DNA from 4 places in the Nitrospira sp. Ecomares 2.1 genome. Region 1 is predicted to be linked to each of the others. Evidence: riboswitches for the same ligand, from Rfam matches in the RefSeq annotation. Region 1 holds a riboswitch; each other region holds the start of a gene.
The links. A riboswitch is a leader RNA that binds a small molecule or an ion and turns the genes downstream of it on or off. The one in region 1 is predicted to bind cyclic di-GMP.

Region 1 (7,947 bases):
TCGCAAGCCGTTCCTTCAGACCCATGGCAGCCTGCCTCCCATGACATCCCCAGGGCTCACCTGCAATGCAAGTCTTGGATCATGGACTTCGGCGTCTGTTAGGTACGAAGAACCAAGGCAAAAATCTCAATGGATGGATCGAATTCTTCCGGCACAACATCATTGGCCCAGAGGTTGGACGATGACGGCATACATACTCCCGCCCCCCCCGCTGGCATTGCCTCCAAGGGTTATCGTCCCGGCCGGGAAGCTCCGCGCAAAGAGCCGCAGGGTCGTATCCGAGGTCACCAGATTCTTGCCCGTATCGGTAAAGGGGCTCAACCACGATGGTTTCGAGGTGAGCCGGACATCATAGGCCACTGACAGGGACACCGGTTGATTCACCGTAAAGCGCAGGAAGGCCGCCGTCGTCGCCGCTTTATCATTATTGGCAGTTTGGATATACGCCGCGCCCTGCACGCTGGCGGGCACCGTCGTAAATCGATAGGCGCGGTCCCGATACACCGTGCCCCCGGCTTGCAGACCGATGGCCGACATCTCATACACTGACCCACTGGCCACGGTCAGGTCCGAAACGCTTAATGGAGGCGTGGGTGGATAAGGGACCGTGCTGGTACCGGCCGCTGAGGGCTGGACGATGACGGCATACATACTCCCGCCCCCCCCGCTGGCATTGCCTCCAAGGGTTATCGTCCCGGCCGGGAAGCTCCGCGCAAAGAGCCGCAGGGTCGTATCCGAGGTCACCAGATTCTTGCCCGTATCGGTAAAGGGGCTCAACCACGATGGTTTCGGCGTGAGCCGGACATCATAGGCCACTGACACGGACACCGGTTGATTCACCGTAAAGCGCAGGAAGGCCGCCGTCGTCGCCGCTTTATCATTATTGGCAGTTTGGATATACGCCGCGCCCTGCACGCTGGCGGGCACCGTCGTAAATCGATAGGCGCGGTCCCGATACACCGTGCCCCCGGCTTGCAGACCGATGGCCGACATCTCATACACTGACCCACTGGCCACGGTCAGGTCCGAAACGCTTAATGGAGGCGTGGGTGGATAAGGGACCGTGCTGGTACCGGCCGCTGAGGGCTGGACGATGACGGCATACATACTCCCGCCCCCCCCGCTGGCATTGCCTCCAAGGGTTATCGTCCCGGCCGGGAAGCTCCGCGCAAAGAGCCGCAGGGTCGTATCCGAGGTCACCAGATTCTTGCCCGTATCGGTAAAGGGGCTCAACCACGATGGTTTCGGCGTGAGCCGGACATCATAGGCCACTGACACGGACACCGGTTGATTCACCGTAAAGCGCAGGAAGGCCGCCGTCGTCGCCGCTTTATCATTATTGGCAGTTTGGATATACGCCGCGCCCTGCACGCTGGCGGGAACCGTCGTAAATCGATAGGCGCGGTCCCGATACACCGTGCCCCCGGTTCGGAGGCCAGAGACAGGCACCACATACCCTTGCCCACTAGCAACCACCATGTTCGAAATAGTTAATGGGGACACGGTTGGATTCGGGACACTCCCGGTCACTGGGGCTGAACTTGTCGTATTGCCCGCTGCATCGCGTGCAACTGCCGTAAAGGTATATTTCCCGGGAGCCGCTCCAATAGTGTTCCAGGTTAATGAGAAGGGGGCGGTGGTATCTTCCGCCCCCAGATTATTCCCATTGAGTCGGAATTGGACGCCCACCACCCCAACATTATCCGTGGCGGTAGCGGATAGGGCAATTGTACCGTTTAGAGACGTCCCATTTTGCGGAGATATCAGAGTGACCGTGGGGGGCGTGAGGTCGGGAGGTGGTAGAACCGTCCCGGTCACTGGGGCTGAACTTGTCGTATTGCCCGCTGCATCGCGTGCAACTGCCGTAAAGGTATATTTCCCGGGAGCCGCTCCAATAGTGTTCCAGGTTAATGAGAAGGGGGCGGTGGTATCTTCCGCCCCCAGATTATTCCCATTGAGTCGGAATTGGACGCCCACCACCCCAACATTATCCGTGGCAGTAGCGGATAGCGCAATTGTACCGTTTAGAGACGTCCCATTTTGCGGAGATACCAGAGTGACCGTGGGGGGCGTAATATCGGGAGAAGGGCCGGTTGGCTGGACGATGACGGCATACATACTCCCGCCCCCGCTGGCATTGCCCCCAAGGGTAATCGTGCCGGCCGGGAAGCTCCGCGCAAAGAGCCGCAGGGTCGTATCCGAGGTCACCAGATTCTTGCCCGTATCGGTAAAGGGGTTCAACCACGATGGTTTCGGCGTGAGCCGGACATCATAGGCCACTGACACGGACACCGGTTGATTCACCGTAAAGCGCAGGAAGGCCGCCGTCGTCGCCGCTTTATCATTATTGGCGGTTTGGATATACGCCGCGCCCTGCACGCTCGCGGGCACCGTCGTAAACCGATAGGTGCGATCGCGATACACCATCCCCCGCTTGGAGACCGATGGCCGACACCCCATACGCTGACCCACTGGCCACGGTCAGGTTCGAAATGAGTAGTGAGGAGGGGGCGGCGGATTAGAAGCCCCGGAAGAGGTGGAAGCATTGGCGATATATTTCTTCACCTCCGGGGGAGGGAAGACTTTCATTGCCCGAGGCATCAAACGCCGTAATCGTAAAATAGTGCGTTTTGTCCGTAAGTAAGTTGGCATATTGGTAGGTCGTGATCTTCTTCCCGACCGTCGTAGGAACCCCATAGACCCCCGGGTTGGTTCCTCGATAGATCCGATACCCCGCTAAGTTGGTCTCTTGATTGGGGACCATTGGAGGGTGGCCGAATCACTGGTCGCAGATTGCGCCCCAGTCGGAAGAACAAGGAGGCAACTGCCGAACACACACCACGCAATACACCTTCTCAGACGACTCACTGTACAAACGTCGGACATGGGATCTCCTCCTTCGAACACATACAGAGGCCCCATTCCCGCACGTCTCCCTTTCTTCGGTAACCCGGCTATCAGAAATTCTGACCCGTGGCTTTGCGTCCCCACTTCACAATGGGTTTGCCTTTATCGGAAAGAGGCCACCGCTTTACAAACTGTTATGCCATCTTCTTTTGAATAATGAAAACTCTCTCTTGAATGTGAGCAGACACCGGCTCTCTTGACTTCACGGGCTTTTATCGGTGGATACCCAAAAGCCTTTAGGCAGGAAGCAGGCAGGGGAGGTTGGAGCAGGCTCATGGCAGTTGACGCCCCTTCATGATCGTTCTTGAAGGGCCAATTGCCAGGTTTTTTTTGCATGCGCCCGGCGCCGTGACCGGTAAGTAAATTCACGCTCCTTTCTTGACGCAGCCCTCTTGATTGGGAACCGAAATGACCCCGTCGCAAGCCATTCTTTCAGACGCATGGCAGCCTTCCTCCCAAGTAGCGCTCCGTGCCTACCTGGGATTCAGGCTATTTCCAGCATGCAGCGCTCATGACAGGCAACCCTGATTTCAAGAAAATAGGACATTCAGACAAGCCACGTTCTATACCTGAAGAAAAAAACGATAGGTATTGAGTGTACTTATTTATTGAGAAATACAAATAACGGATTACCGGTCGTCAAAATTCTCCTGGACGAGCTTACACCTCTCACATTTTAGCATCCACAAGGAGGGCAATGGCCTTGCGGATTTGCTCACGCGCACCAAGAAGGACGAGGACATCACCTGGCTCCAGAATCGTTTCGCGAGAAGGATTTGATTGTGTTACGCCATTCCGGGTAATCGCAATCACAGAAGCGCCCGTCCGTCCATGGATATGCAACTGTCTCAATGGTTTCCCCAACACGTGAGAATCGTTTTCCACCCGACAGGTATCGACTTGCACATCAGCCAATGTTCCAGCACGTAGATGGTGAGCTAACTCAGGTAGCTCCCCTCGCCGAAGCAGGAGATAACCCTCCCTACGAATTTGTTCAACTTTGTCTTGGATCATGGCCTTCGGCGTCTGGTAGGTACGAAGAACCAAGGCAAAAATCTCAATGGATGTTTCGAATTCCTCCGGCACGACATCATTGGCTCCTAACTCTTGGAGATCCTGCAATTCCTTTAAATATCGTGTTCGTACGACAATATGAAGAGTGGGATTCAGCTGTCGTGCTTGCTGGACAATCCGGCGCGCTCCAAATGGGTCAGAGGTCGCGACCACGAGCACTCTTGCCAATATGATCCCGGCCTGAGTCAGCACCCTGGGATTCGTCCCATCCCCGTAGAAAATGGTGCCTCGGCCTTTTTGATCAGCCTGCACGACATCAGGATTAACGTCCAGCACAACAAATGGAATTTCCATATCACCTAAGACCCGTGCAAGATTCCGCCCATTTAAACCATAGCCCACGATGATGACATGATCTTTGACTTTGATTTTGGTGCTTTGTGACGCATGGGACTGACGTCGAGGAAACCAATGCTTCAGGCGGTCAAGCGCCTCGGTCCGTCTAGCCAGACGGGGAGCCCATTGAATCAAAAAGGGCGTAATCGTCATAGACAACACCGATACTGCAAGAAAAATATTATAGGCTTGCGTGTCCAATAACCCTTCCCCCTGACCCACTCGTGCAAGAATAAAAGCAAACTCTCCCACCTGCGCTAAGGCCACCCCAGTTAATAATGCAGAAGACACGGGAGCCCCAGCTAGGAACACTGCTCCGGTTCCCGTAAGGAATTTTCCCAAAACTACAAGCACCAACATCCCCATCACCAGGAGGGGAAATTCAAAGATGACCGAGGGATTCATTAGCATCCCCACTGAGACAAAAAATAAACTATTAAAACTATCCCGAAAGGGAATGACTTCGGCGAGCGCCTGATGACTATATTCAGATTCAGAAATCACGAGGCCCGCGATAAAGGCACCAAGAGCCAATGACAGCCCCGCGAGAGAGGTCAACCAAGCCGTTCCCAGCCCCAACACGATAATCGACAAGAGAAATAGCTCTCGGCTTCGAGTCCCCACAATAAGATGAAGAACATGAGGGACCAAAACCCGTGCAGCCAGCACAATTAACCCCACAACCATGACGGATTTCACAAGCGTTTCGACAATAACCCCTGTCTCCCCTTGGGAACCTGTCCCCAGTACCGGAGTCAGTAAAATCATAGCCACCACGGCTAGATCCTGGAAAATAAGAATCGCCATAGTTGCTTGCCCATGTAGCGCATCCATTTCCCCTCGATCTCCCAGAATCTTGAGGACAATGGCGGTGCTGCTCAACGACAACAACAGACCCCAGAAGACCGATTCCTCCCAGGATCGACCCAATAACCATCCCCCAAGCACTACGCCACTGAGCATGCTCAAAATCTGCAGGGGACCACCAACCCATAACAGCCTTCTGGAAGCCCGTATGCGAGAAAGAGAGGTTTCCAAGCCAATGGTAAACAACAACAACACCACACCGATTTCGGCAAGAGTTTCGACTTGGTGCAGATCAGAAATGAGGTTCAACCCATGGGGACCCACTAAGGTGCCAGAAACTAAAAATCCCGCAACTGCCGGTAGCCGGATTTTTTGAAAAACAAATACAACCAGAACGGAGATAGAAAAAATAATGAGGACATCTCGTAGGATGTGGACTTCACTCATAAGTCGAGTGGGCGGCGATGGCAGGGATTCAGCGTATTCCCCATACCTGACATAGACACGATAAAGAAGTTTGGGTGGATTTCAAACACCCATCATCCCTCGGATCGAGGGAAATGTCTACTATTCGCTTTGTCCCACTCATCTGAGATAGAACCATGCTATTACGGATAGGGGAGGAAGAAGGATCAAGGGGAGAATCGAGATGGGGCATTCCAGACCCATCCCGATCAATTGAGAAAATTAATAGCCTTTTACGAGTGGACTGAAGAGGAAAAATCCTGAAAGAGCCAGGGAGCCTCCTGAGCCCGGCGCTTTTCATAGGCAGTAATCGCGGATTCATGTTGAAGCGTGAGTCCAATTCCGTCCAATCCCTTCAACAAACAATCCTTGCGAAAAGGATCCAGGGTAAAGGAATACTTCTCCCCTTCGGGAAGAATGACAATCTGCTGAGCTAAGTCGACTGTGATCTGATATTGGTCAGTATGAGCTACTCGGTCAAACAATGTTTGGATGACTTCTCCTGGAAGCTCGACGGGGAGAATCCCATTCTGAAAACAATTGTTGTAGAAAATATCGGCAAAACTCGGAGCCACAATACAACGAATGCCATAATCCAACAAAGCCCATGGAGCGTGCTCCCTTGAGGATCCACATCCGAAATTTTCACGGGTCAATAGAATCGTGGCCTGTTGATAGCACGATTGGTTGACAAAAAACTCAGGATCCTGAGACCCATCCGCACGCCGCCGCCAATCGGCAAATAACCCCTCTTTGAGGCCGGTGCGATGGATCGTTTTCAAATATTGTTTCGGAATGATTTGATCCGTATCAACATTGCCACGATTTAATGGAGCAACCGTTCCGGTCAATATGGTAAACGCTTGCATATCTATCTCCCGTTTAAATGTAGTGGAAGCAGATGATCTCTTGAAGGCAAAAGAATTCCCTTATTGATCTCACATCTTCCAATCACGAATATCAACAAAATGTCCCTCAACAGCAGCAGCAGCAGCCATAGCAGGGGATACTAAGTGGGTCCGTCCACCCTTTCCCTGACGCCCCTCGAAGTTTCGATTACTGGTTGAGGCACATCGTTCTCCCGGTGTGAGCACGTCCGCATTCATGGCGAGGCACATACTGCATCCTGGTTCACGCCATTCAAAACCCGCGTCGCGAAAAATCCGATCCAAACCTTCCTCCTCCGCTTGATGTTTGACTAACCCTGATCCAGGCACCACCATGGCTTTGACGCTTTGGGCAACGTGCTTTCCTTTGGCATACCGTGCCGCCACCCGTAAATCCTCAATTCGTGAGTTGGTGCAGGACCCGATGAAAACTCGATCGACCCGGATGTCACATATAGGGATACCACCTGGCAACCCCATATACGCTAAGGCACGTTCTGTTGCCATCCGCAGTTTTTCATCCGGAATGGATGCCGGATCAGGCACATGACCATTCACATCAGTCACCATTCCGGGATTGGTCCCCCAAGTCACTTGAGGTGAAATATCCTCCCCTCGCAGCTCAACAACCTTATCAAACCGAGCTCCAGGGTCTGTTTTCAATTTCAACCAATCCGACTTCGCCTGCTGAAACACCTCCTCCTTCGGACTAAGCGGCCGATTCTTCACATATGCGACCGTCAATTCGTCCGGACTGACCAGACCAGCACGCGCTCCCGCCTCAATAGACATATTACAAAGGGTCATCCGGCCTTCCATTGAAAACGATCGGATCACCGAACCCGTATATTCCACGACATACCCGGTTCCACCACCAATACCAATTTGCCCGATAATCGCCAGTATGACATCTTTGGAAGAACAATAATCAGGAAGCGTGCCCTCCACCCGAATTTCCATAGTCTTGGGTCGTTTCTGGACCAAACATTGCGTCGCCAACACATGCTCGACTTCTGAGGTGCCAATGCCAAACGCCAAGGCTCCAAACGCCCCATGAGTCGATGTATGGGAATCTCCACACACAATCGTCATCCCCGGTAGCGTCAACCCTTGTTCAGGTCCGATGACATGGACAATACCTTGACGGATATCCTCCATCCCATAATAGGTAATTCCAAACTCTGCACAGTTGCTTTCCAAGGTTGAAATTTGCAAGGCACTCATAGGATCGGCAATGCCCTGCGACCGATCGGTGGTTGGAACATTGTGATCGGGAACAGCGAGCGCCGCAGTTGGACGCCTTGGCCTCCTGCCAGCCAACCGGAGTCCCTCAAAGGCTTGCGGGGAAGTCACTTCATGCACGAGGTGTCGGTCAATATACAATAAGGTTGTCCCATCTGGCTCTTCACGAACCACATGCTGATCCCAAATCTTTTCAAACAATGTTTTGCTTGCCATGGAATACATCCTT
Region 2 (7,947 bases), 1.1 Mb from region 1:
TTCAGAAGATGTTCATGGCCAAGGACTGTTGGCCATTCAGCAGGCGTGTGAACTTCTACGTCTTTATCGAAATTCAGAAGGAGCAGGATTTTGGGAATGATGGTACCGATGTGGCAGACCTGAGGAGCAGAATCTTTGTTATTTAACAGCGAGAGTTCAAGGAGATCAGAGACCAGGTCTTCCGCTTCGCATACGGCGGTGGTAATGCCGGTCAAATACAGTGTTTGATCTGATGAAACTTTGGTGGACAAGTCTTCTAACAGGAAATCTGCATAATTCTGAATCGCTCTCAAGGGCGTTCGCAAATCATGTGAAACGGCATAGTTATAGGCTTCCAGTTCCTGATTCTGGTTGGCCAGTTGTTGATTTAAGCGTTTGAGTTCAGCTTCGTGTTGTTTCCTGGCTGAAATGTCTACGACTGAACTGAGCACCATAAAGCCATCTGGCGTGTTGATGGGATTCAGGCCGATTTCTACGGGAAACTCGCTTCCATTTTTCCGTCGGGCAAACAGATCCCGTCCTGCCCCCATGGCTCGGGTACTTGGGTTTTCGAGAAATGCAACTCGATGTCGGGCATGTTCCTGCTGAAATCTTTTGGGAACGAGCGTGTCGATGGATTGCCCCATTAATTCATCTTGTGAATACCCAAAGAGAGTTTCAATTAATTTGTTGGCAAAGACCACCTTGCCGAGATGGTCAACAATCAACATGCCACTCGGGAAGGCATCAACGAACACGCGTAGCCGACGCTCCTTGTCCTCAAGGTCATTTTTGATCAATTTCATATCTTCTAGCAGAACCGTCATTGTGTGATTTTGCTCTTTCAGTTCCTTGGTTTGTAAGCCATATTTGACTTCGAGATCTTCCTTGACCGTTTGGAGTGCCTGTCTGGAAGAAATGTTTTTCAACGTCATATATCCTGTTACCAAGACGCAGAGAGTGGAGAGGGAGCGATTAAGCGTGGCTCTTTCATATTCTAACCTTGAAATAGAGCCCCAATAGCCCAGGAAAATTAAGAGAATCGCGCCGATTAGCGCGATTTTTGTCGCCCCTGGATTGTTGAGGGGGAAAGTGGCCACGACGACCAGAATGTACAGACTGCCCATGCCAATTCCAAGTGGAGTCAGGCAGTCCGCCACGAAAATTCCCAATGCCAGCCCCCCAATGAGAGCCTTCTGAAGATTCGGCTGTGGCTTTTGGACTGTTATGGGGGGAACCCTCATGGTCATAGAATTGAACGACCTGTTATCTAGGCGCTTTTCCCATCGGTCCATTCAATGAATGAGTCATAATAGGGAACCTGGGAGGATTCGGTGCAGGGGGGAAAGTTATGTCGGTGGGTCGTGTTTTTAGGACTGCCGGAGCTTGATGTGATGGCAGACTGACTCCTTTAAACATACCAACTGAGGGTAGTCTATGGCTTAGAAATTGGGCGAAATGGTTCATGCTCAGGCGCACCGCATGGCTATAAAGTGGGGTCCCGAAACAGGACTTGCTTTGGTCAAAAGATGATCACAAATATCCTTCGACCTTTTGTTTATGTTGACTCAAGGAGCCGACGAATTCGCACCCGAAAAAATTGATTGTTGTATCAAGCCGATTTTTGAGAAGAATGTTGAATCTGCCGGTACATTGGCGAATCCTCGATCATGATGCACCTCCCCTGAGCGATTGGATCGGGCTTGTGACATCTCTCGACATGATAAAAATAAGGCAGGATGAATTGGAAATGAGGCTAATGATAAAATAATGCGCGATAATAACGGTTTTTTTAAATGTACGCAAGGAAAATGCGTTCAATCAAAAGCGAAAAATTTGATTAATATTTTTATAGAAATTCCTTAAATCAAATGATGGACGGCGATAAGTCATTTGTGTCGAATTTTTCGAAATCGGTACGGACGTGTTTGCGGAGAGTAAATGTATGATCCATAAGCACGGGTTGGTTGGAATTTTTCCAATAGATCACCCAATGTCAGAACGCTTGCTTTTTTTGCGGTGCCATTTCGTGGCAAGGAGTACATGGGAAGGCAGGGCCTTCCAGGAAACAATCTGTTGTTCTCTCGACAGGGCTTAAATCCTATTCTGGTGGCACGGTGTTCGAAAGAAGCCCGAATCAGACCAGATGCGAATCCGTCACGGTGATTCCCATTGCCAGTGCGATTGTTTTGATTTCCTTAGGAGACCTTGGCCAATGTGGCCACACAAGCTGGCCCACATCCCGTGACATCATATTGTCCAACACCTCTTCATACGTTCTGATTCAAAAGCTCTGGCCGGTTATAGGAATGGCGCTTTTATTCATAATTCTGGGAGAGATAGGCTTTGAGGGCGAGTGCATGGTTACATTCTTGATTTTTTGCCCCGAAGAGAAGGGTGACTGGACCCTGTTGTATGCGTTGCCATAGCTCTTCGACTGCTTTGGGTTTTTGCCCAAGCTCTTTTGCGTAACGTCTTTGAAATTCTTCCCATCGCTTCGGTTCATGGTGAAACCAATTTCGCAGGGCTGTTGATGGGGCAAGATCCTTTTGCCACAGATCCGCTTTGGCCGCTTCTTTTGAAAGCCCTCGAGGCCATAGCCGGTCAATGAGAATCCGACACCCATCATCTGGGGCCGGGGTGTCATATATTCGTTTGACTTTGATTGCCCGATAATTGCTTTTATTCGGGACTTTAGCAACTTGGGAGGAAGTTTGTGGTAGGAGGTTGGAAGGGTGTCTGAAACAATCAGTGGTGTGGTCATTCACCAATCCGGCCGCTTGCATATGGGCGTAGATGACGGTACTTCCCACAAAACGAAATCCTCGTTGCTTGAGATCTTTTGAGAGGGCGTCACTCTGTGGAGTCGTGGCTGGAACCTGTGCCATTGCTTTCCAGTCATTGATTATTGGCGCACCTCCCACAAAATCCCAGATGTACTGATCAAACGACCCAAACGTTTCCTGAATGGTGAGAAAGGCTTTGGCGTTTGTGACGGTCGATTCAATTTTGAGGCGATTCCGAATGATCCCGGTATCTTGAAGGAGCACCGCGATTTTTCTGGAATCGAAGCGTGCGACTTTTTCGGGGTCGAATGCGGCAAACGCCCGACGATACCCTTCACGACGAAGCAGAATGGTTGACCAGGATAGGCCAGCCTGCGCCCCTTCCAATGTCAGCATTTCAAAGTGGCGGTGGTCTTCGTGGACGGGGATTCCCCATTCTTCATCATGATAGGGAATGAAGTGCGATTTCGTGCCCACCCACCCACAACGGATGGGTTTTTGAGTCTGTAACCGTGTGGTGCGTCCCATGCGAAATCAATGTCCTTTTGGGGAGTAACGTCTTCGTGCCCTGGCCTTAAAGAATGAAAACCTCTGTGCAAGGGGAATGGGGTGAATGCTACGAATTCCGGAAAAAGGTGTCAATGGATCATTCGGGACTTCATGACTCTTCAGGTCTTTATTAGTCTGAAGGCCTCTCGTTTGTAGGACCACGCAAAGCCATGATAAAATCTTATATGCCTTCAATTAGGAGGAGGACATGAACACAATCATGAAGCAGTTCCCGTCAAAGACCTCCCGGTTAAGCCGTTGGATCGGATGGGTGCTAATTTGTGGAGTCGGGGTAGGGTTGTCTTTGAATGATCCCCAGGCCTTCGCAGAAGCTACCACTATTCCTTGGGAATGTTCCGGATATTCTGGAGATGCTCAAGACCGATGCGTGACCACGTTGAGGGAGCTTCAACAAGAAAAAATCGACCAGTTGGCAGAAAAATTGAAGGCACAGGAGGGGATAATCAATCAGCTCAAAGAGAAATTAGATCGTCAGGAAGCGTTAGCCCTGAGCAAAGCTCAGAACTCTAAGCAGAATTCCCGTTATCGGCCGCCTTATGTTTCTCCCTACGCGTACTCCTATGGTTTTTCCTATGACTATGCCCAGTTTCCGCCTATCGGCACCTATCTCCAACCTCCCTGGGGTTATCCACGCTATTATGGCGATGGCCCTGGATATTGGGGTTATGGGCCTCAGGCATTCGGCTATAATTTCCGGTTTGGCGGGGGCCACCATCATCATCCGTAAGCATCAACATCTTTAGCCTGAGTTTGGCATCTGCGGTTGCCATGTGCGCGAAGGATTTTAGCGGCGGTTAGTCCCGGCTCTCTGCTAAGTGCTTTCATGGAAACCCGTTTCAATCCGTATCGCGATGTACCGTCTCCGGGGAAAATGCCTGGAGACATACCGCGATATACTCCGCCCCCTCAGGACCGGGGGTGCTGTACCGCACCCATTCATTGCGATAGGCGATGACCGCCTGTCCGGTATTCACCTCAATTATCCCTTCTTTGGTTTCCACCCGTAGTTGCCCGGAAAGGACCAGGGTATATTCATCAAATTCAGGCGTCTGCCCAGGCTCTTCCCAGCCGGAAGGACTTTGCATGCGCGCGATGCTGATTTGGTCTGTTTCGCAATTCACCCGTCCGATGTATTCGTCGATGAGTTTGGGTTTGTTCCCTGCAGGTTTAATCCTTGTGGGTTGCTCGATCAGTTTAGCCATACCGTCTCGTTGACCTCCTCTTCGTGAATTTAAGCGTGCATTGACTGGGTGAATGCTTGCCTTCGTTAAATTTTTATGCCAGGCCTGCTGGCCTGACAGATCTCCATTGTATTCTCTCAGGAAAAACTTTTGAAGTCCTTATATGGCATAACGGCTTGTCCGATCAGTGTCAAATTTAGAATAGCCTCAGATACCTTCGAGCAGCAAGAACAAGGACGAGACCGAATTCAAAGTTGTTTAGTTCAAGCGATTGGTTCCTGCCTTTAGGCTTTAGAAATCGGTTGGGAATGGGTATGAGGCCTTGGCGAACGGCATGAAAGAAAACACCAATGGGCTATTGCGGGACTTTTCTGAAGGAGAAGTCGGTTTTCGGAAAACATTCAAAAGGTAGTTGCTGGTTGGATTGGATTACTCATCTATTATCTGCCATCAGCGCTGGGGCGTCTGGTTTGTTAAATCGGCTGAGATCTCTTCTGGCATTCGGGAACGGACCCATCAATTTTGAATCCATCGGTTGGCTATTTGCCACCGTCAAAGGGCTAGTTTAATGCCACCGCCAATATCTCTAAGTCTATAACCGTGCATGGGCACCCAGGGAATGGAGAAGCTTGTGCGTTATCTCGTTCGCCTTTGTCTTCCAATATTTCTAGAGTCTTTAACCGATCTGGCCTTGGTAACCTTTGTGAAATTAGCGTTAACGGTCCTATTGTTTGTGAAGGTTAAGGAACATGTTGCCGTTCCGGTACAACTGCCGGACCATCCCGAAAATGTCCAGCCCTTTTCTGGTTGAGGGGTCAATGTCACCACGGATTGCTGTGGGTAGCTGGCTAAGCAACTTCGTCTCGGGCAATTAATTCCGTTAGGAGTCGAAACAACGGATCCACTGCCGCTGACGAACACCTCCAGTTGAGCTATTCCCTTGGCAGTAGTGACCTGTAGGGGAGCAGACGATGCGGACACATTCCCGTCGGCATCCCGGGCTTTAACAGTATAGTGATAGGTCATTCCCGGACTGGTCGTTTTATCCACAAAAGCATTAGTGCCGGGTTGCCCGATAACCACATTATTCCTGGTCACATCATATCCGGTTACTCCGACATTATCGGTAGAGGCTGTCCATGAAAAGGCCACCTGGATATTTGATGCTGAATTCAACGTGAGATTTCCAGGCATTGTCGGCGATATGGTATCGGGAATTTTTATACTCACCTCTTCCGAGGGGAGGCTTTCGTTTTTTGTCTGATCAAATGCAGTGACCGCGAAATAATAGGTGATTCCCTGCGGCAGGTTCTGGAACACGTAGGAAGGATTGGGTCCGGTAATTTTTGTGGTGTGATAGGAGCCTTGGGATGTGCCCATATACACATTATATCCCATCAAATCGGGTTCCGGATTTGCGTCCCAGATTAGTTGGATGGAAGATGCCGAGGAAGCGGGGTTAGTGCATAATCCGATGAAAAAGAATGCAAGACCGGCAATATTTTTTTTGGTGAAATTCAGGGGGATCATGTGGCGGAGCATATTCGACTCCTTGTGGTATTCGGACCGAAGTCCTCATCCTCTCCTCCCCCTGCGAATGACGACTTCCTTCGGTAGTCGGACGATCAGGCGTTGGATCCTGACTCCTGACTTTGCGACCCTACTTCACAGTAGGTGTGCCGTTTCGGGAAGAGGATTTCATGAAATGGTGGACTTTCTTTCGACTGTCTGTTTCTTTGGTTTGTAACTTAGACCTCCAAACGGTCTGCCGAACTATATCGGATCTGTAAGGAAAAACTTTAGAAAGAGCAGAGTTTAAGGGAGTACAAAAAGTTTATGAGAAAAAATCTCAAAAACAACGGAACGTAAATGGAGTTGAGGCAAAAAAATGGGTCCCATTCTTCATTTGGAATGGTAGCGCAATGTGGGATTGGTATCTCTCTTGGATAAACGAGAAAATATATTCGGATAAATAATTGCATCCGGGCTTGCCATCGGGGGAAAGGGAATGTCTGTCAGGGCGATTTCTACTAAGGGCTAGAACAAATGACAAGCTTGAGAAAAGATTGAATCCCGGTTTTCCATGTCGTGCATGATGTAGTAGGACCGATTTCCCGATGTGCTCGAGATGGTCGCGTTCCACGGCTAAGATGGAATTGGAAGTCTGCAAATTATGTAGAAGCCGGGGCCGCGGGTTAAAGAATGGGAGAGGGGTGTTTGAGATGAGGACCGGGTAAACCTGGTTGTAGTTTGTGAGAGTGCCCAACGTGCTGTTTTGTCGGATCGGCAGTTACATTATCATTATTATTGCCGGATCATATGAAGTAAAGGCTTAGCCCGTCCTCCCTGTTTGGAAATTTCCAAGATTTCATATCCCAAGTTGTGCGCGAGACCATGTAGCGTAGTCATTCTTGTACCGTAACTTTCGTACTACCGAATTTCCCATTCTGTGGAAGTGGTCCCGGGAAAACCCGTCGATGCGATGGTCAAGCCGTTCATCAGCCATACCGCCACACCTCCATTGCTGCGGTTCCGCCAGATAAGATCGGCGTTACCATCACCATTCACATCGTTCGCTCCTGCTATCTGCCATGCCACCGATACTGCCCCCGGGAAGCCGGAAGAGGCAATCGCTGTTCCATTCATGAGCCATATCGCGGTATTGCCGTCTGTGGTGTTGCGCCAGACAAGATCGGCTTTGCCATCGCCATTGGCATCCCCGACGGCATGGATTCCCCAAGCGGTCGGGACGCTGCCTGGAAAGCCGGTGGAATTGATGGTTAAGCCGTTCATCAGCCAAATGGCCACCGTGCTGCTGGTGTCATGACGCCAAATGACATCGGCTTTACCATCACCATTCACATCGCCCACTCCGGCGATTTGCCACCCTAATGAGACACCAGCTGGAAAACCAGTAGAAACAACCGCCTTCCCATTCATAAGCCATATCGCGGTGTTGCCATCAGTGGTGTTGCGCCAGAGAAGGTCGGCCTTGCCGTCACCATTCATATCGTCAATGGCTTGAATGGCCCAACTCGTGGAAACGGAGCCGAGAAAGTCTGCCGAGGTGATGGTCAATCCGTCCATCAGCCATACGGCAACTGCGCCGCTGGTGTTATTGCGCCACACAAGGTCTGCCTTGCCATCCCCATTCAAATCGCCCACTCCACTCATGGCCCATTCCATGGGTAAATGGCCCAGAATTCCCAATGTTGCGACACTCGTCCCATTGAGCAGCCATCCGGCAACCTCGCCGGTCTTTGTATGTCGCCAGATGAGGTCGGCTTTCCCGTCCCCATCCAGATCGTGATTTTTGGGGGTCCTTTGATTCGAGTTCTGTCGTTGGACGATGACGGAATACATGCTCAAATCACTACCGGCATTGCCACCAAGGGTAATGGTCCCTACGGGGAATGCCCGAGCAAAAAGGT
Region 3 (7,947 bases), 1.9 Mb from region 1:
ATAGTGGTAAGTTCCACTAAATCTTCGATCGGCTTTCCATATTTCTTTTTAAGCCGCTGAAGACCGGCCAACCGACTATCAATCAGATCCATTCGCTCCGGGTCATACTCTATCTGATTCCGATAATCTCGAAGATTATCCGTCACCTCCCGCAACGCCACGGTCGCTGCTTCCAACAATGGGACCCATGGTTCACCTTGCGCATCTATTTTCGCAAGTTCTTGTACCCGCTCAGTCACCTCACCCAGGTGATCCAGAACAGATCGTTCTCCTTCATGTAACGCAGTAAAAGCTTGATTCGATAACTCTCCTAATCGACCGCTATGTTTCAATCGATGGTATTCCTGGCTTAGAGACTCTTCTTCTCCAGACTGCAACTGCATCTTGACCAACTCGTCATATTGGTATTGAAGGATATCCTGCCTATTGGCTTGATCCCGTATCTTCTCTACGTATTCATCTAGAGCCGCCTTTTTCTCAAACCATTCACGATGCATCTGTTGATAGCGACCTACGACATCCTCAAGATTTCCAAATGCATCCAGCAATTTGAGCTGGGTCTTAGCGGAAAGCAGTGATTGCTGGTCATGTTGGCCATGGATATCTACCAACTGGGAACCAATGTCTTGAATCGTTTGAAGAGGGGCCAGTTGCCCATTGAGGAAATTGCGGTTCTTTCCTGACCGCGACAACAACCGACGAACGATAAGGTCCTGTTGATCCGGCAGGAGGTATCCGTCCCGTTGTAACCTGATCGTGAGATGATGTGTCGCGGGAAGAATAAAACAGGCTTCTAACAGGGCTTCGTCAGCACCAAACCGAATATGCTCTGCAGAGGCTCGCCCGCCGGTAAGTAATACCAGGGCATCAATGAGGAGAGATTTTCCAGCTCCGGTCTCCCCCGTCAGGACAAGAAATCCAGGCGGGAGCTCCAGATGAAGTTGATCAATGAGAGCAAAATTGGAAATACGCAGCTCGGTCAGCATAACACCGAGTCATCGGCCCCACTGATCAGGCAGGGGAAGTAGATTGAGCCAGGAGCGAGTCAATGATTTGTTTAAATTGTTGCTTTGGTCTTGCTCCAACAATTTTTTCGACAACTTGGCCACCCTTAAAAAAGAGGATACTGGGAATGCTCATGATTTGGTATTGTCCCGCAACTTCGGGGGCATCATCGGTGTTGAGCTTCATGACTTTAAGCTTGCCTTGATACTCCTGTGCGAGCTCATCGACGATTGGGGCCACCATTTGACAGGGTCCACACCAGACCGCCCAGAAATCCACCATGACCACCTCTGAAGATTTCAGCACTTCCCCATCCCAATTCGTTGCATCCGCTTTGGCCACTAAATCAGACACTGACTGCCTCCTTGGATAAATACGACAAAATGCCCAGCTCTGATGGCATCCTAAAACCGCTCTTGTCGGACTGTCAACTCATTCATACAGGCTTAGCTAGCAATGAGGGCTACCCCCTATGATTTGAGGGATCTCTAACACTCGCAGAAATGACAGGAACCGAATTCACCACTGCCATTCATCCGGTGTGCCGGTCCACCATGAATCAGGATTCAATTCGCGCCACCGGGTTTGTTGTGCCCATAATTCTTCCGTCTGTGTCCGACTCAACCGATTGGCCATCGCTGCTGTCACGTCAAATTGTTGTCGAATACCTTCATGAATAAGCTCTTGCGCCATACGAGGCATGACATTTGGCGGATCAATGAGATCAAGAATGTCCCGTGCGGTCAAATTCAAAGCTAACTGCTCTACTTTCACATAATCCTCCTGCTTCGCTAATGATCCTAAATAACCATCAATTGCCTGATATACGTAGGCCAAATAAACATACGCTTCAACCGAGGGGTTGCGGTCAATATTTTTTTGGCAAGCCTCCACCGCTCGCCGGTAATCTCCGGCACTCAAAAACACTTTAGCATGCGCGAGAGGCTTACTAGTCAAGATAGGAATTTGGTCTGACTGAGCCCAACCATTGGAATGCGGCAACGTAACCAGAAGAATTACTCCCACGCCGAAACACACCATCAGTTCCCATGCTCTTTTGCTCGCCGACAAAGCCCTCATGATCTCCTCCCTCACTAAAATCTTGGAATATGCAGCATTCTCGATAGATTCCCAGGTTGTTCACCCCATTTTCCGCTGATTCAATTACCCAATTTTAAGATTGTCGGATTTTTAATCAGTAGGAGAATCCCGAAATCTCCCTGTTTCCAATGCCTATTTAAAAAAAAACCGTTTCCCCTTGTCTATGATGTCCCGGAACCACGACATAATGCTGTAGGGAAGGCCACTTGTAATTTATAAAAATCCAAAAGGCCTAACACCAAACTCCCCACTACAATACAAGACTCCCATAGAAACGAGCCATTGAACAATCTAAAACTTCAATGGCATATACCTTGCGAAAGATTTTATCCAAAAAGCATTACATTGAACTTAGCTCCTTTATTAAAAAAACAACGCGCAAACAATTTAAACCCATCACCACTAAAAAAGGGATAAAATGAAACAAAACAAAAGACTTTTGCCTTTTATCCTCATCATTGGCCTAGAAACCTTCTTTTTATGCTTAATCCCGGTCTCCCCTACTCACGTAAATTCGGCTGATATCGCTTTGGTTCTTTCGTCTTCTTCGCCTGGCTCATCATTGCCGCTAGAAATGACCCAGACGAAGGATTCCACCCACAGCGACGATACATTAGCCGCCCTAACAATCTACCTGGAAGCCCGTGGGGAAAGTTTTGCTGGAAAGTTAGGCGTTGCGGCCGTCATTCGGAACCGGATGACTCACAAATACCACAGCGATGGCACGGTCAAGGGCACGGTTCTTCGTGCCAAACAGTTTGAGCCATGGATCGGGCGGAATCCAAACGAAGTGAAATTTGATCAAACGAATCGAAAAATGCAAGAAAGTTTATTAGCCTGGAGGCTTGTGCAAGACGGTCGGAAGGTAGTGGATGGGGCTGTGCTGTTTTATAATCCCAAACTGGTCAAGACCCCCCATTGGGCTCAGGTCAACCGAAAAGTGGCCCAAATTGGCGGACACGAATTCTTTAATAAGCACACCATTTAACTAGTCATTGCCTGCACGCGTTTTTCGCAAATTCTTAGGCCGAGTCGGACTGCGTCCCCCATCCTCAATACGTTTCAACTCTATGCGTAAATGTCGGAGTGCACCGGAATGCACCCGACAGACGCCAGATTCGGTAAGCCCCATTTGGTGACCAATTTCCTTCATCGTTAATCCGGTGTGATAATAGGACTGAAGTACTTCTTGCTGGCGTGCCGATAATGTCTCAAGGGCCGCTGATAATGCCGCCTTCATTTCTGCGTCCGCACAGGCCACAAAAGGGTCAAGATGGTTAACATCCGGCAAAACATCACGAAGCGTACATTCATCTTCTCCTTGCCCAACCGGCTCGTCCAGACTAATTAGACGAGGATCACACCCTCCCACTCCCTCTATTTCATCAATGGGAACGCCCAATAGCGCAGCCAATTCCTGTGAAGTCGGTGGCGTCCCGTTTTTCTGAAGATGTTCTTCAACAATTTGTCGCACTTGATCTCGACGGGATCGAACAGACCGAGGAACCCAATCCATTGCCCGAATTTCATCTAACATCATGCCACGGATGCGATATTCGGCAAATGTTCTAAATTTGATATCCCGTGTTGGATCATAGCGCTTTAACGCGGACAACAAACCCATTGCCCCGGCGCTCGTCAAATCCTCGACATCCAGGGAAAAGGGATTCTTGAACGCCATAACTCCAGCCATCCGGCGAATGATCGGGAGAAACTCCAATAAAATCCGAGTAACATGTTCCTGATCAAGCCGGTCCTGCGCTTCTCCATTTTCTGGTTTGTCCTGACTAACTGAGCCAAGGCAAGACGAGTCGAGCTCTTTGATGCCAAGTGCTGGCTCTGTGAAATGTTGCGCGTCATCGTCCATATTTCGGCCTTTCCTTGTGACCAAAAAAAAGCGCCCAATTCCAGGGAATGGGCGCATGAACGAACGCATGGACCTACCAACACAGTTCGGTAACCAGACGAACCCTAAAACAACCACGCTCTCAGGGTTTCTTGGCTTTGCGCCCTACCCTCACGGATAGTTTGCCCTTGTCACCTGTTGAATTTGTTATCCGATAATCACAACCTTATGTAAGTGGTGAGTTTTTGAAATTTCCGATCCACTGTCTGCCTGAAAGCATTGGGGCCTCCTCTACCCTTCAAGCTCTGTCTCTGTGCAAGTGTTATCGGATTCAAGACAGGGGGAGTTAAGAAAAAACCTTGCGTGTTCATGAGGGAAATTGACAAATTCATACATTGCACAGCATCAGGAACAAACACTAATGGTGCCAGCAAACAAAGACGAAATTTTCAATCACACATTTGTCGGAGCAATCTTCAAGGCAATCGCGATTCCCTCATTTTAGCTTCAAAAAAAGGTTAATTCCGATGACCAAAAACATGGCTGTGGCAATCCAACTACCAATGATCGGTAACACCGCTCCATTGCGTCCTAAAACAATACCCACGGAATGTGCGGCCCAGAAGAAAAATCCAATTGCCAGAGTTTGCCCAAGCCCTTTCGCCACTCCCACCCCACGCACACCACTTCCTCGAAGACTCACCGAGATCCCTAGCAATGTCATCACCAGAGGAACGATGGAGTACGCAAAACGAGCCCAATAATCAGTTAAAAAACGATGAGGACTATGGCCATCTTCAATTACTCTCTGAATATAATCATGCAATTCATACAACGACATGTGCTCTGGAGACTGAGATAGCCAATTCTGAAAATCATCAGGCGTGAGAGAGAGGCGCAACACCTGCCGTGGCATGCCATTCACTTGCATGCGTTCTTCTTCCTGAAATGTTCGTTGAATCACATGCTCAATCACCCATTCCTCATCGACAAATGTTGCCCATTCCCCTTCAAGAATTCCCTTGAGATTGAAGCGATCATCGAGTGTGTACTGGTGAATACCATTCAAACGATGTCCATCCTCTGTCACCGAATCAATACGCAAAAGGTGATTTCGTCCCACCCTGAGCCACAAACCTTCCGGAGTGAGTGAGAGGGGCTCTGGTTTATTTTGAATCAGGACCGATTGGACATATTCGGCTTTGATATTGGCCAGAGGAATCAACACAGCCGTCAAACTCAGACCCACGACACTCACGAGCGCACCAAAAACAAAAAAGGGAATGGCAATTTGATAAAAACTTAACCCGCAACTGCGCATCGCCGTAATTTCACGAGTCCGGTTAAGCCCACCAACCGTCAAAATTGAGGCCATCAGGGCCGCCAGCGGGGCCAGTAAAAAGGCAATTTCAGGGATTCGATAGACAAAAAAGCTAAAAATAACCGTTAAGTCCGCATCATATTTTAAAAATTTTCTTAATTTTTCGAAAAAATCCACGACGAGATAAATCGTCAACACCGTTACAAGACACATCAGGAAGACCCGGCTAAATTTTCCAAACACATACCAAGAAATTTTCTTCATGATCTAAATCTGGTTGAAAAATTTCTTGATCATTGCTTTCGTGCTTGAAATAGTAAGAATCCTGTCAGGCAGGCCAGGATGATGTTTGGCATCCATGCGCCAGCTAATGGAGAAATCACCAAAGTCGTCACGAGAAACTCTCCCAGCACATTTAATAGATAAAACCCGATGACCACGAGAACCCCAATCGCAAACCCTCCGGCTTTTCCCGACCGCTTCGACACAATTCCGACCGGAACGCCCAATAAACCCAGCACAAAGGTGGCGACCGGAAAGGCCGTGTCTTTATGAAACTCTATTAATCGACGAAGGGCACCGGCATCCGTTCCACCCGATTCTTCCAATTGTTGAGTGAGGTCTTGGTAGGTTTTCCGTTTGGTTTTTTCTTTCACTGACGTAAATGGTGAAGATAGCCAAAAATCATAGGTATCAAAGGCGACCCGATGAAAACTATTGGCATCTTTGGGGATTTGATGGATTGCCCCCCTAAACAAGCGAATACCAAACTGCTGACGTTCGCTCTGTTTCAACATTTGAAAATTCTCCGCCACAATGATCAAGGGTTGGTCGGGATTACGCTGATCCGAAATAAATACGCCCTTTTGGCCAGAGCCATTCTCTGAGTGAGGCACATACACCATGAGTCCAGGGATTGGTTCATTAAACACACCCGAATCAACAGCAAGAGTCAACTCATCTTCGATGACGCTCAGGGCCAAAGTCTTCAATGACACTTTGGCCCACGGCTGGCCCCATTGAGAAAGGTACACCGTTAAAAGAAATACCATTCCGGAAAAGACCGCCACAGGAAGGTTGATCCGCCAGAAACTAACCCCCGCGGCTCGAATGGCAGTCACCTCATTGTCAAACGATAGGCGATTAAATGCCGAAATTGAGGCAATCAAGCAGGCAATTGGTAAGGTTAGGACTAAAAAGGAAGGAAGCAAATGCAGAACAATCGACCCCAAGCCCGCCAAGCTAATTCCTCGAGATACCACTAAATCCACCAGCCGTAGCATTTCCTTCGTAAAAATGATGAAACACAATCCGGTGAGGCTGGTCAAAAATGGGGGAAGTAACTCAAAAAAAATGTACCGATCGAGAAGTCTGATCAACATCTTGGACAATACGGATGAATAAAAAGTGATAAAAAATGTCGGATAACCAACATGGCCCCCTCGGCCATTAATTCCAAATCTGGAACAATTACCCTACAGGCGAAATAGTAGGGAATGAATTTCCTCCTGTCATTTATTGACAGATTCTTTAAACTGTGCTACACCATCATCGTTTTTGTATTATGGTTAAAGAAGTGAAAAGGATATTACGCCGTGAAGCCGAGAGAGGAATGAACTCCTTTTTCGGCTTTTTTTTTAGGAACGCACAAATTTTATAATCTATATCCACAAGTGCTCTAATGGGGAGGGCCATCATGAGAAGTAAGGGAACGGTAAAATGGTTTAATGATCGAAAAGGTTTTGGATTCATTCAAGTTGAAGGTGGACAGGACGTGTTTGTCCATTATTCCGCTCTTCAAGAAGACGGATTTAAATCCCTAAAGGAGGGGGAATCCGTCGAATTTGACTTGGTAGAAGGAGCAAAGGGTCCGCAGGCTGCCAACGTCACTAAATCAGGAATTGGCCAACCTTCGTAAGCACTGCACTGTTGAATATCTGTCGCCTTCTTACCTACTTTTGAGTGGTGAAGGGGGCGAGGTTTTTGGGTTCCCTATGGATCAACTTTTCTTCAAAAATAATAAGGTAAGAGTATTCCTTGATCTGTCATAACTTACAATTGACTTGTTATCTAAGAAGGTTAGGAGGTCATGGGCCTGCTAAGCCTTCCTTGACTTCGCTATTTTTCTCCTGGTAGACTTTTCTCGTAAGTCGTTGTATTTATTGCAAAATTTCAAATTATACACAATTGACTCATCAATTTCAGAGGAACAGCATGACAAAACTTCTCGATGCCTTATTTTTTGAAAACCCGCTATCTCGAACCAGGTTGTTGACCGTAGAAAGTGGGGAGGAAGACTGGGGAGCAGGACAAAACCAGGATGCCAATATTCCTCAGGCACCAGACAACTTACGTGCGATCCCTGATCATACGCGTATTACCCTCACATGGGATCCTGTCCCTGAAGCCCTGTATTACAACGTTTATTTCATGACCACCAAAGGCGTTCAAATTAAGCCAAATGAACTGACCAGACCAGTCGCAGGGCATGAGGATTTTATCCCAAAAGTTGGGATTACAAAAGAAAAAGCCAATTGCATTGAAGGAGCGATATCTCCTTATGAACATAACGACTTAGCCAATAACTTCTGTTACCACTATGCAATCTCTGTGGTCACAGAAGAGGGTGAAAGTCTATTGTCTGAGGAAGTAATGTCGATTCCCTCCCCCTATC
Region 4 (7,947 bases), 1.2 Mb from region 1:
AGCGCGGCTACAAGCAGCCAGGTATCCGCTACCCCAAGCCTGCGGTTACGGCACCGACTCGATTGCAGCAACAGTTTGCGATAGACCGGCCGGATCGTGCGTGGGCGACCGACATCACCTCTATTCGAACCGACGAAGGGTGGCTGTATCTGGCGGTGGTGATGGATCTCTACTCACGCCGGATCATCGGCTGGTCGATGAAGTCCACCTTGGCTCAGGAGATCGTGCTGGACGCCTTACTGATGGCCGTGTGGCGACGCAAGCCCGAGCATGACGTGATTATCCACTCGGATCAGGGATCGCCGTTCAGCAGCGATGAATGGAATCGGTTCTGCCAGACGCATGGCTTGCTCCCCAGCATGAGTCGCAGAGGAAACGGTTATCATAACGCGGCGGTCGAGTCCTTCTTTGGGACCCTGAAGAAGGAGAAAATACGTCGCCACATCTTTAAACCCCGTGAAGCCGCGGGAGCAGAAATATTTGATTATATTGAGGTGTGTTATAATCGGGCGAGACGTCATCAGCACCTGGGAAATATCAGCCCAACAGCGTAGGAGCAGCAGATGGCAAAACTAGGGTGAGTGTCTACGGAAACGAAGCAAGTCCAAAACTCTTCTTTAACCTGTCCGTGAAACCGGCGGAAGACCAGGTTTGGAGGGTAGCGATCAGGCCATACCTTCAAATTCCACTAACACTACCGTTAGAGATGGATCGGATACGGCACAAGTCCGGAATAAGGTACGAACCATGGTATAGAAGAACAATGCGAAGACGCTAAGACATCTAAATGCGTCGGTTGAAAGACTTGAGCGAAATTTTTTAAGGTGGTTACCCCTCCAACACCACTGAGAACAGACTTTATCAGTATCCCGCTAACTACCCAACGCACCCGCGATGACACCCATGACTTGCGTATACATGTTCCCAACGGCGGTTCCCAAGGCAGCTTGAGCACTTAACGCCGTGGCCCCGATGAGCGAAGCCAAAAGTGCGTATTCAATCGCCGTGGCACCTTCTTCATCAACAAGGAGGTTCTTTACCCAGTGATGCCAATAATTCAGGAGAATTGTCTGCATGATGCTGGCCTCCCTATCCTTTACTGACCTTCTCGCCACCTCTCAAGACTTCGCCACCTTTCAAAATGGGCTTCCCGCGGAAGTACCGCCCCTATGAGATGCCACAGGGAACGGCACTTCTAAGCACCCCTGCGGGAAGGAGTTCTCCCTTAGCTTGGAGCCGCAACACTCGTGGAAATCGTAGTAAAGGTACCACTGAGGGCAGTCCCTACAGCAGTCACGGCCGTGACAATCACTGCGGCAATTAATGCGGCCAACAAGCCATACTCAATAGCGGTGGCTCCCTCATCATCATTCACGAAACGCATTACTTGGTTAACCATAGCGCATCTCCTTAACGGGCGAAGGTAAATACTTTCGTTACGCCAGACTGCCCGGAAAATTCTGACGCAGACGCTGCCCCTTGGCTCTCCGTGCCTTCGGCAACCCGGCTATCAGGGACCAACCCTGACCCGTGGCTTTGCGCCCACGTCTTACGACGTGTTCGCCCTTATCGGGAAGGGGCACCCGACCGAATCCATGTTTCATGGTCATGAACAAATGCTCGTAAATCCATGAAAATTTTCTATTCCGTATTTTGTGTCTCTTCGTTTTCATGCTTCATTATCGACCACTTCAGGAAAAACTTGCTCATGTTTTTCATTGAATATGTTTCATATTGTGAGGCGGTACGATGTGTTGCCCCCCTTTGTTAACGAAGGAGATCAAAATTGTTCGGAACGTCCGTCGAAGACGTGATGTGAAGGTAATTCGGATGTCGGGTCAGACCGTCCCCGACCGTACCTCTGCAGACTTGACGTGGGATGATAGCAGGCGTGAGCTATATGGTCGGAGTGCAATGCACACAGCCAACCGACTGACGAAATACCACTACCCTCACTCTTCCCGTGTCAGGGCCGACATTTTCAATCAGGCATCAAACTTTTAGGTTCCTCGGAGAGATTTCTGCTAACTACCGACAAGGAAAAAGGAGGAGAAATCCGTGGAGGGCAGATGGAATATGATAATGACGAGGGAATGTCGCTGATGATGGCTAAGAATACACTGTATATTTCTCTGTGCGAAGCCTGTTTTGGCGGTGAACTCCAGTAAGTCAGTCAACAACATTGACGCAGGATTATAATAGGAGCTGGGTTAGTAAATTTGAACTTTTATGCTCACCCCCTAATTTACTAATTTTTCTTTAGAAAAACCTCGGACACACGATCTCAAGATATTAAGGAAAAATTCCGAAAAGAACTTGGTCTGAACCATTTTTCAAGACGCCTCGCAAGGTGGTCCATTCTGAACCAATCTAACCATTTCCGATGCCTTTTCTTAACCGAACTATAACCACTCAATTAGACCGTTTGGTTGATCAGTTGAATTTGTTTTCGTATATCCGCCTTCCCGCCATCTCCACAGCTTTTAGCTCAAATACCGGTGCCACACCTACAGGGAGGAATACAATTGATATAAGCACCAATTTTTGCCGTCACGCTCTTCACCAGGTGAATTACAATTCCACGATAACACTCCGGTTGATGATGGGGATTTTCAAGTCGATCGGGACACGTTCGTCAAATCATGCAAAGCATTATAGACACTATTTAACGGTGCGGTCCGTACCTGCCCACAACTATAGTGACTCCATTCGAATGCGAGGATGTACATAATGAGAGTGGGGACTTTCCCACTTACAAAACCTTTCCTATGGCCAGTCGAGCGTTTTTTACGCAATACCATACTTGTGTTGGCTATCTTCGATCTTGGTATGGTTATTGTGCGCAACATTGGTTTCGATTGGTTTTCCTATAGCCTCTTTTTCGCCTTGGGAATTTTCATGATTACAGTGGGACTGTTCTACCGTTCAAGCGGGCGTAGTGAGCGAATCGCTATGACGCTTATGGCCACCGGGTTGCTTCTTCTGTTTACAATTGTGCTATCGGTTTTCGGTTATCTGTTACTCCCGCTTTGGCGAGAACCCATTGATCCCTTTCTGGCTCAGATCGATTCTTGGATTGGGTATTCATGGCCCGACATTGTTCAATTTGCTGGTCAACATCCATTATTAAATGAATTGACGCGCTATGCCTATTTATCTTCAATACCGCAAATGGCTTTACTGTTTATTATTTTAGGATTTGGAGGAAAACAAAAAGAACTCCATGTTTTTATCCTTTCAATAACCGCTTCAGGTCTGGTGACGCTTGCCTTTTGGGCACTGTTCCCGGCCTTTGGCCCAAGCGTGCTCTATGACATTTCCGGCACAATTGAGCAGACGGCAAGACCACTTGTTGGCTCATCCTATGGTGTCGAATTATTGCGCCTAGGGGCTGAAGGCCCTAAATTTATTTCTCCAAGGGACATGGAAGGCCTGGTGGCTTTTCCCTCGTATCACACGATCATGGCCGTTTTGGCTATGTATTCCGCACGCACCTCCCGCTGGTTGCTTCCTATAATAGTTCTCATCAATCTTTTCGTCCTCCCAGGCGTGCTTATCCATGGTGGACATCACCTGATCGATGTATTCGGGGGACTATTGACTGCCTGGTGCATTATTTATTTGGCACGGCATGTGGTTACCGGGAAGGAAATCCAGGCTGATGGAGTATTTTCTCCCCACGAAGATGAGATAACGTTCGTTAAAAGTCCATCAAGTATTTCAGGGATATACTAATAGGTCTAATCCGATTGTTCCAACAGCGACGAATTGCCAGGCTTTGATTGACAAGAAGTTCGAAATTATTTTGTGCCGATCTGGTGCTATAGAATCCAAGACACCACACACCATCACGTTCTGAAGGCATGGGATTTTCCCATATCATGCCGCCGTCCCGATTTCCCCACTACCCCTGTCCTCGTCCTCCCCGACATTTTCAAGCGGGTAACCATCTTTGTGGCTTTTCTGATGGATCTCCGCTAACTACAGAGCGGGGATGACGAAGGGGGGACAGGGCTAAATCGGGATCGGAATTTTTTAAAGTTCTGCCTGTTTAAACCGAACAACATGAGAGATCGTTTTTTATTTAACGTTTTTTTGTTTCTTATTATCCTCAATGAGTCAAGGACCCTTTCTTCATTCTCTTGAACTCTTGCGATCTATTCAACTTCCAAACGGGGGATTTCCCTACCACTCCGGGGAAGAGGCCAGGCCCGATGCGAGCGCTTGGGCTATTATGGCATTGTCTTCCTATTCATTCGATCTTGAATGCTGTGACCGGGGTAGGGCGTATTTAGCTTCCCAACAGATAAACGACGGACGCGTGAGCATTTCTCCCTCACACCCGGAGGCATCTTGGCCGACACCTCTCGCTATCTTCGCTTGGGAAGGCGTTCCCCGGTATCACGAAGCGCAATCACGGGCTGTCGACTATCTGATAGGATTTATGGGACACCATTTTTCAAATCCGGATCCTACAATTATTGGTCACGACACTACCATCCCAGGCTGGCCATGGGTTGCTGACACCCATAGCTGGGTGGTACCCACTGCTCTCGCCCTCATGGCGTTACAGAAGGTGGGTTTGGGCACCCACTCTCGAGCCATAGCTGGACAAAAAATGCTAATCAACCGTCAATTGCCCACGGGTGGCTGGAATTACGGAAGTACCACAGTATTCAACCGTGCGTTACCTCCCCTTCCAGAGTGCACGGCCATTGCCTTACAGGCATTGGCTGGCAGCACCGCTCTTCAAGAAATAGCAGAAAGCCTCCAGTATGCGTCACACGAGCTTTATCACCTCCAAACTCCCATTTCACTCGGCTGGACACTTCTGGGCCTCGGTGCATGGGGATTAAAACCCACAAACACAGAGGAATTGGTATCCGCCTGCTTGCATCGTCAAGAGCGGTACGGGCCCTATGCCATTCCCTCCCTGGCATTGCTCTTGTGCGGTGCGAAAGCGCAACAAGGACTATACTCATTGTTCACTGCGTCAAAAACATAACCACCCGCTTCGGGTACCTACCACCAAGGAAGAAAATGGCGCATTCCACGACCACCACTCTCACGCAAACCGAACAACCCACGCTCACAAGAAGACAATTGCTGCAGGCTTGTTTGCTGGGAGGGGGATTAGCTGTTTCGGGATTTTCCCTCCTTCATTGGCTTATAGGCCCTCGCTTGACCGCGCAGACCTTTATCGTTCATGCACAAACATACGAAGCTGATCTTGCGATACTCATTCGCCAAGGATTCCAAGAATTGGGGATCACCCCTTTAGAGATCAAAGGAAAACGTATTCTGTTAAAACCTAATTTAGTCGAGCCCCATCAATCGTTAGCGCCTATCAATACCCATCCCCTGGTCGTTCGAGGAGCCGTCGAGGCGTTCCTTTCCATGGGTGCGGCGTCTGTCGTGGTAGCTGAAGGGCCTGGGCATCGCCACGATACTCTTTTAGTTTTGGAGGAATCAGGCTTGGCAGATGTCCTGTATGAAGATCGCATCCCCTTTCGAGACCTGAATACGATGGAAGGGATAGTCAGGCCTAACCTCGGAGGTCAGACCACAATGGCCACCTTGACGTTTCCTCGAGTAATCCAGGAAGTTGATTGGGTGGTCTCGCTGGCCAAAATGAAAACACACCATTGGGCTGGAGCTACCCTATCCATGAAAAATTTTTTTGGTGTGATGCCAGGAAATTATTACGGATGGCCAAAGAATGTGTTACATCAGGCTGGGATTCCGCAATCTATATTGGATATCAATGCGACGCTCAAGCCGCATTTCGCTATTGTCGACGGCATAACCGGAATGGAAGGGGATGGTCCGATAATGGGTAATCCTGTTCAATCCGGAGTTCTGGTCATGGGAAGGAATCTCCCTGCCGTCGATGCCACTTGTTGCCGAATAATGGGCATTAATCCAAATAAAATCGAATACCTTCGTAAAGCCGACCAATGGTTAGGTCCCATTCACGAATCGTTGATTGAACAACGCGGAGAATCCTGGGAACACGTGTACCATCCTTTCGCCCTGGTCCCGGAAATTCCCGCCCACCAAGGCATTCGCCTCACCTAACGAACACACCAATACGTTCTGGTAATTCATCAAGACTTCCCTACCCTAACCTCGGATTCCTCAATTGTAAAAATGTCAGATACACACTCACTTTGACTGCAAGTGAGCCTCTAGCCATTTTCACCCTGCTCTATCGGACCGACGAACGGGCACATCAAGGAGATGTAAGCCTTGCAGCAGACTAAGAAAACAATGAAACCCCATTCACAAGACTGCCGCACTATCCGCTCTTGTCCAATCAAAGATATATCGCATCACACCTGTTTCAAAAGCTTGGAAATTGACATTCTGCTACTCCATACATAGGGGCAGCTTATCCATTGATACTCTGAGTCAGGAATTGGTGGGGCTGTGTTCTTCGATCACCTATTTTTCGCTTGAGATAATCCCTGGTAGGTTTTTCAATCCAGAAATAGCACAAGGAGGCAACCGCAATCACAAAACCAAGAATTCCACATAAATGCATCCACAACAGAGGTTGATTGAGTTCTGAATTCACTCCTGAATAGTAATCATTAAATTCGGATCGAACAATTTCTAATACCGGGTAGTGAACCATGTAAATCCCAAATGAGATGGTTCCTAAAAATACAACTATCTTATTCTCGAATATTTGAGCAATTCCCATTCGTGCATTTGCCAAGGTTACAATAATAAATGGAATAAGGGGATACAGAAACACAATTGGAAGTCCCAATATCAGGAACGCCATGAAAACCAATAAAAAAACCAGACACCAACGAGATGCCCGCAAAGGATCGTTGAGTATGTCAAAATGCTTCTGAACGCAAAACATCATGCACCCTAATAAAAATCCATTCAACACTCGAGCCACAGCCACCCAACCGTAATGCCATTCCCACTGCCATTGAAAGAAGATTATGCACATCGGGTACACGGTGACCAGGAAGAAAATAATCAGGAGTTGAAAGTCTCTTCGTCGAATCGGAATCAGAAGTTTTATAATAATTGGATAACAGAGATAGGCTATCCATTCGGCACTCACGGACCAGGCAGGAGTATTCAACGAAGGATTTACCCAAATATTTGTGAGTGTGCCATTACGAAAGACATCTCCATACGAGATGGCCTTTTGATCCCAAAATCCAAGGAAAGCAGCTGCGATGAGTACAACGACGACAACCAGATGCATTGGATAAATTCTCGCCAATCGAAGCGAAAGAAAACTCCCGACTCCATGCAAAGTCAATCGACCTTCAAATTCATGGCGATGCACATACGTCAGAATGAATCCGCTAAGGACAAAAAAGACATCAACCGCATAGAATCCTTGGAGAATAATATTTTTTCCTAACCCCCATTCAATCTTTTCATAGAATCCCGGCAAGTACCCATCTGACGCCCCAAAACACACGTGCAGAAGCACGACCCATATCGCTGCAACCCCCCTGAGGCCTGTCAAGGTTGGAACATTTTCCCTGTTCCGAGATAGCATAGTTTTGTGATCAGAGTTGATAAACCACCGTAAGCGAAGCTTCGGTCTGTGAAGGGAACATCTTGAATAGGGTCCTAGGAAAATCTTGCATGAAGCAGACTTCGGACCTACTTCTACTATTCACGGATTATGAGGAGAGGATTCATTTAAGAATGACTATAAAACCAGGCACTTTTCTCTGGAATCATGACAGGGACGAGCTGGCAAGTTCCTCGTTCCCTGAACAGACAAAACATCCGCTCCAGGAGAAAAAATTCCGGTATGGTCTATGTGAGACAAGATGAGATAAAACGATGCAGGGGTAATTGGAAATTCAGGAAGGGTTATCGAGGAAGGCATTCACTTCTTGGAGACGACCGTACGCTTTGCCGGCTTCTGGGCTTTGGGGGTGGGTCCGTACAAGTTGTTGAAAA

Region 2: linked by a shared signal. The riboswitch ahead of ACWHYD_RS05580 (InlB B-repeat-containing protein) and the one ahead of ACWHYD_RS00675 (hypothetical protein) in region 1 are both predicted to bind cyclic di-GMP.
Region 3: linked by a shared signal. The riboswitch ahead of ACWHYD_RS08695 (sigma-70 family RNA polymerase sigma factor) and the one ahead of ACWHYD_RS00675 (hypothetical protein) in region 1 are both predicted to bind cyclic di-GMP.
Region 4: linked by a shared signal. The riboswitch ahead of ACWHYD_RS16270 (Flp family type IVb pilin) and the one ahead of ACWHYD_RS00675 (hypothetical protein) in region 1 are both predicted to bind cyclic di-GMP.

The regions. Positions count from the first base shown of each region.
Region 1 is NZ_OZ224219.1:137,331-145,277, reverse strand. It holds gene ACWHYD_RS00680 (Ig-like domain-containing protein) at 160-2,460, opposite strand; gene ACWHYD_RS00675 (hypothetical protein) at 2,519-2,764, opposite strand; cyclic di-GMP riboswitch class I at 2,942-3,018, opposite strand; gene ACWHYD_RS00670 (cation:proton antiporter domain-containing protein) at 3,577-5,571, opposite strand; gene leuD (3-isopropylmalate dehydratase small subunit) at 5,823-6,458, opposite strand; gene leuC (3-isopropylmalate dehydratase large subunit) at 6,528-7,934, opposite strand.
Region 2 is NZ_OZ224219.1:1,261,055-1,269,001, forward strand. It holds gene ACWHYD_RS05560 (sensor histidine kinase) at 1-1,229, opposite strand, end outside; gene ACWHYD_RS05565 (DUF488 family protein, N3 subclade) at 2,298-3,293, opposite strand; gene ACWHYD_RS05570 (hypothetical protein) at 3,523-4,062, shown strand; gene ACWHYD_RS05575 (cupin domain-containing protein) at 4,172-4,537, opposite strand; gene ACWHYD_RS05580 (InlB B-repeat-containing protein) at 5,153-6,058, opposite strand; cyclic di-GMP riboswitch class I at 6,126-6,207, opposite strand; gene ACWHYD_RS05585 (FG-GAP-like repeat-containing protein) at 6,947-7,947, opposite strand, start outside.
Region 3 is NZ_OZ224219.1:1,995,311-2,003,257, reverse strand. It holds gene recN (DNA repair protein RecN) at 1-986, opposite strand, end outside; gene trxA (thioredoxin) at 1,012-1,359, opposite strand; gene ACWHYD_RS08705 (hypothetical protein) at 1,525-2,085, opposite strand; gene ACWHYD_RS08700 (cell wall hydrolase) at 2,525-3,094, shown strand; gene ACWHYD_RS08695 (sigma-70 family RNA polymerase sigma factor) at 3,095-3,973, opposite strand; cyclic di-GMP riboswitch class I at 4,059-4,149, opposite strand; gene lptG (LPS export ABC transporter permease LptG) at 4,449-5,537, opposite strand; gene ACWHYD_RS08685 (LptF/LptG family permease) at 5,567-6,655, opposite strand; gene ACWHYD_RS08680 (cold shock domain-containing protein) at 6,970-7,191, shown strand; gene ACWHYD_RS08675 (SMP-30/gluconolactonase/LRE family protein) at 7,488-7,947, shown strand, end outside.
Region 4 is NZ_OZ224219.1:3,678,209-3,686,155, forward strand. It holds partial or broken gene ACWHYD_RS16260 (IS3 family transposase) at 1-554, shown strand, start outside; gene ACWHYD_RS16265 (Flp family type IVb pilin) at 873-1,076, opposite strand; gene ACWHYD_RS16270 (Flp family type IVb pilin) at 1,226-1,399, opposite strand; cyclic di-GMP riboswitch class I at 1,495-1,575, opposite strand; gene ACWHYD_RS16275 (phosphatase PAP2 family protein) at 2,731-3,735, shown strand; gene ACWHYD_RS16280 (hypothetical protein) at 4,115-5,005, shown strand; gene ACWHYD_RS16285 (DUF362 domain-containing protein) at 5,041-6,078, shown strand; gene ACWHYD_RS16290 (acyltransferase family protein) at 6,392-7,534, opposite strand; gene ybgF (tol-pal system protein YbgF) at 7,848-7,947, opposite strand, start outside.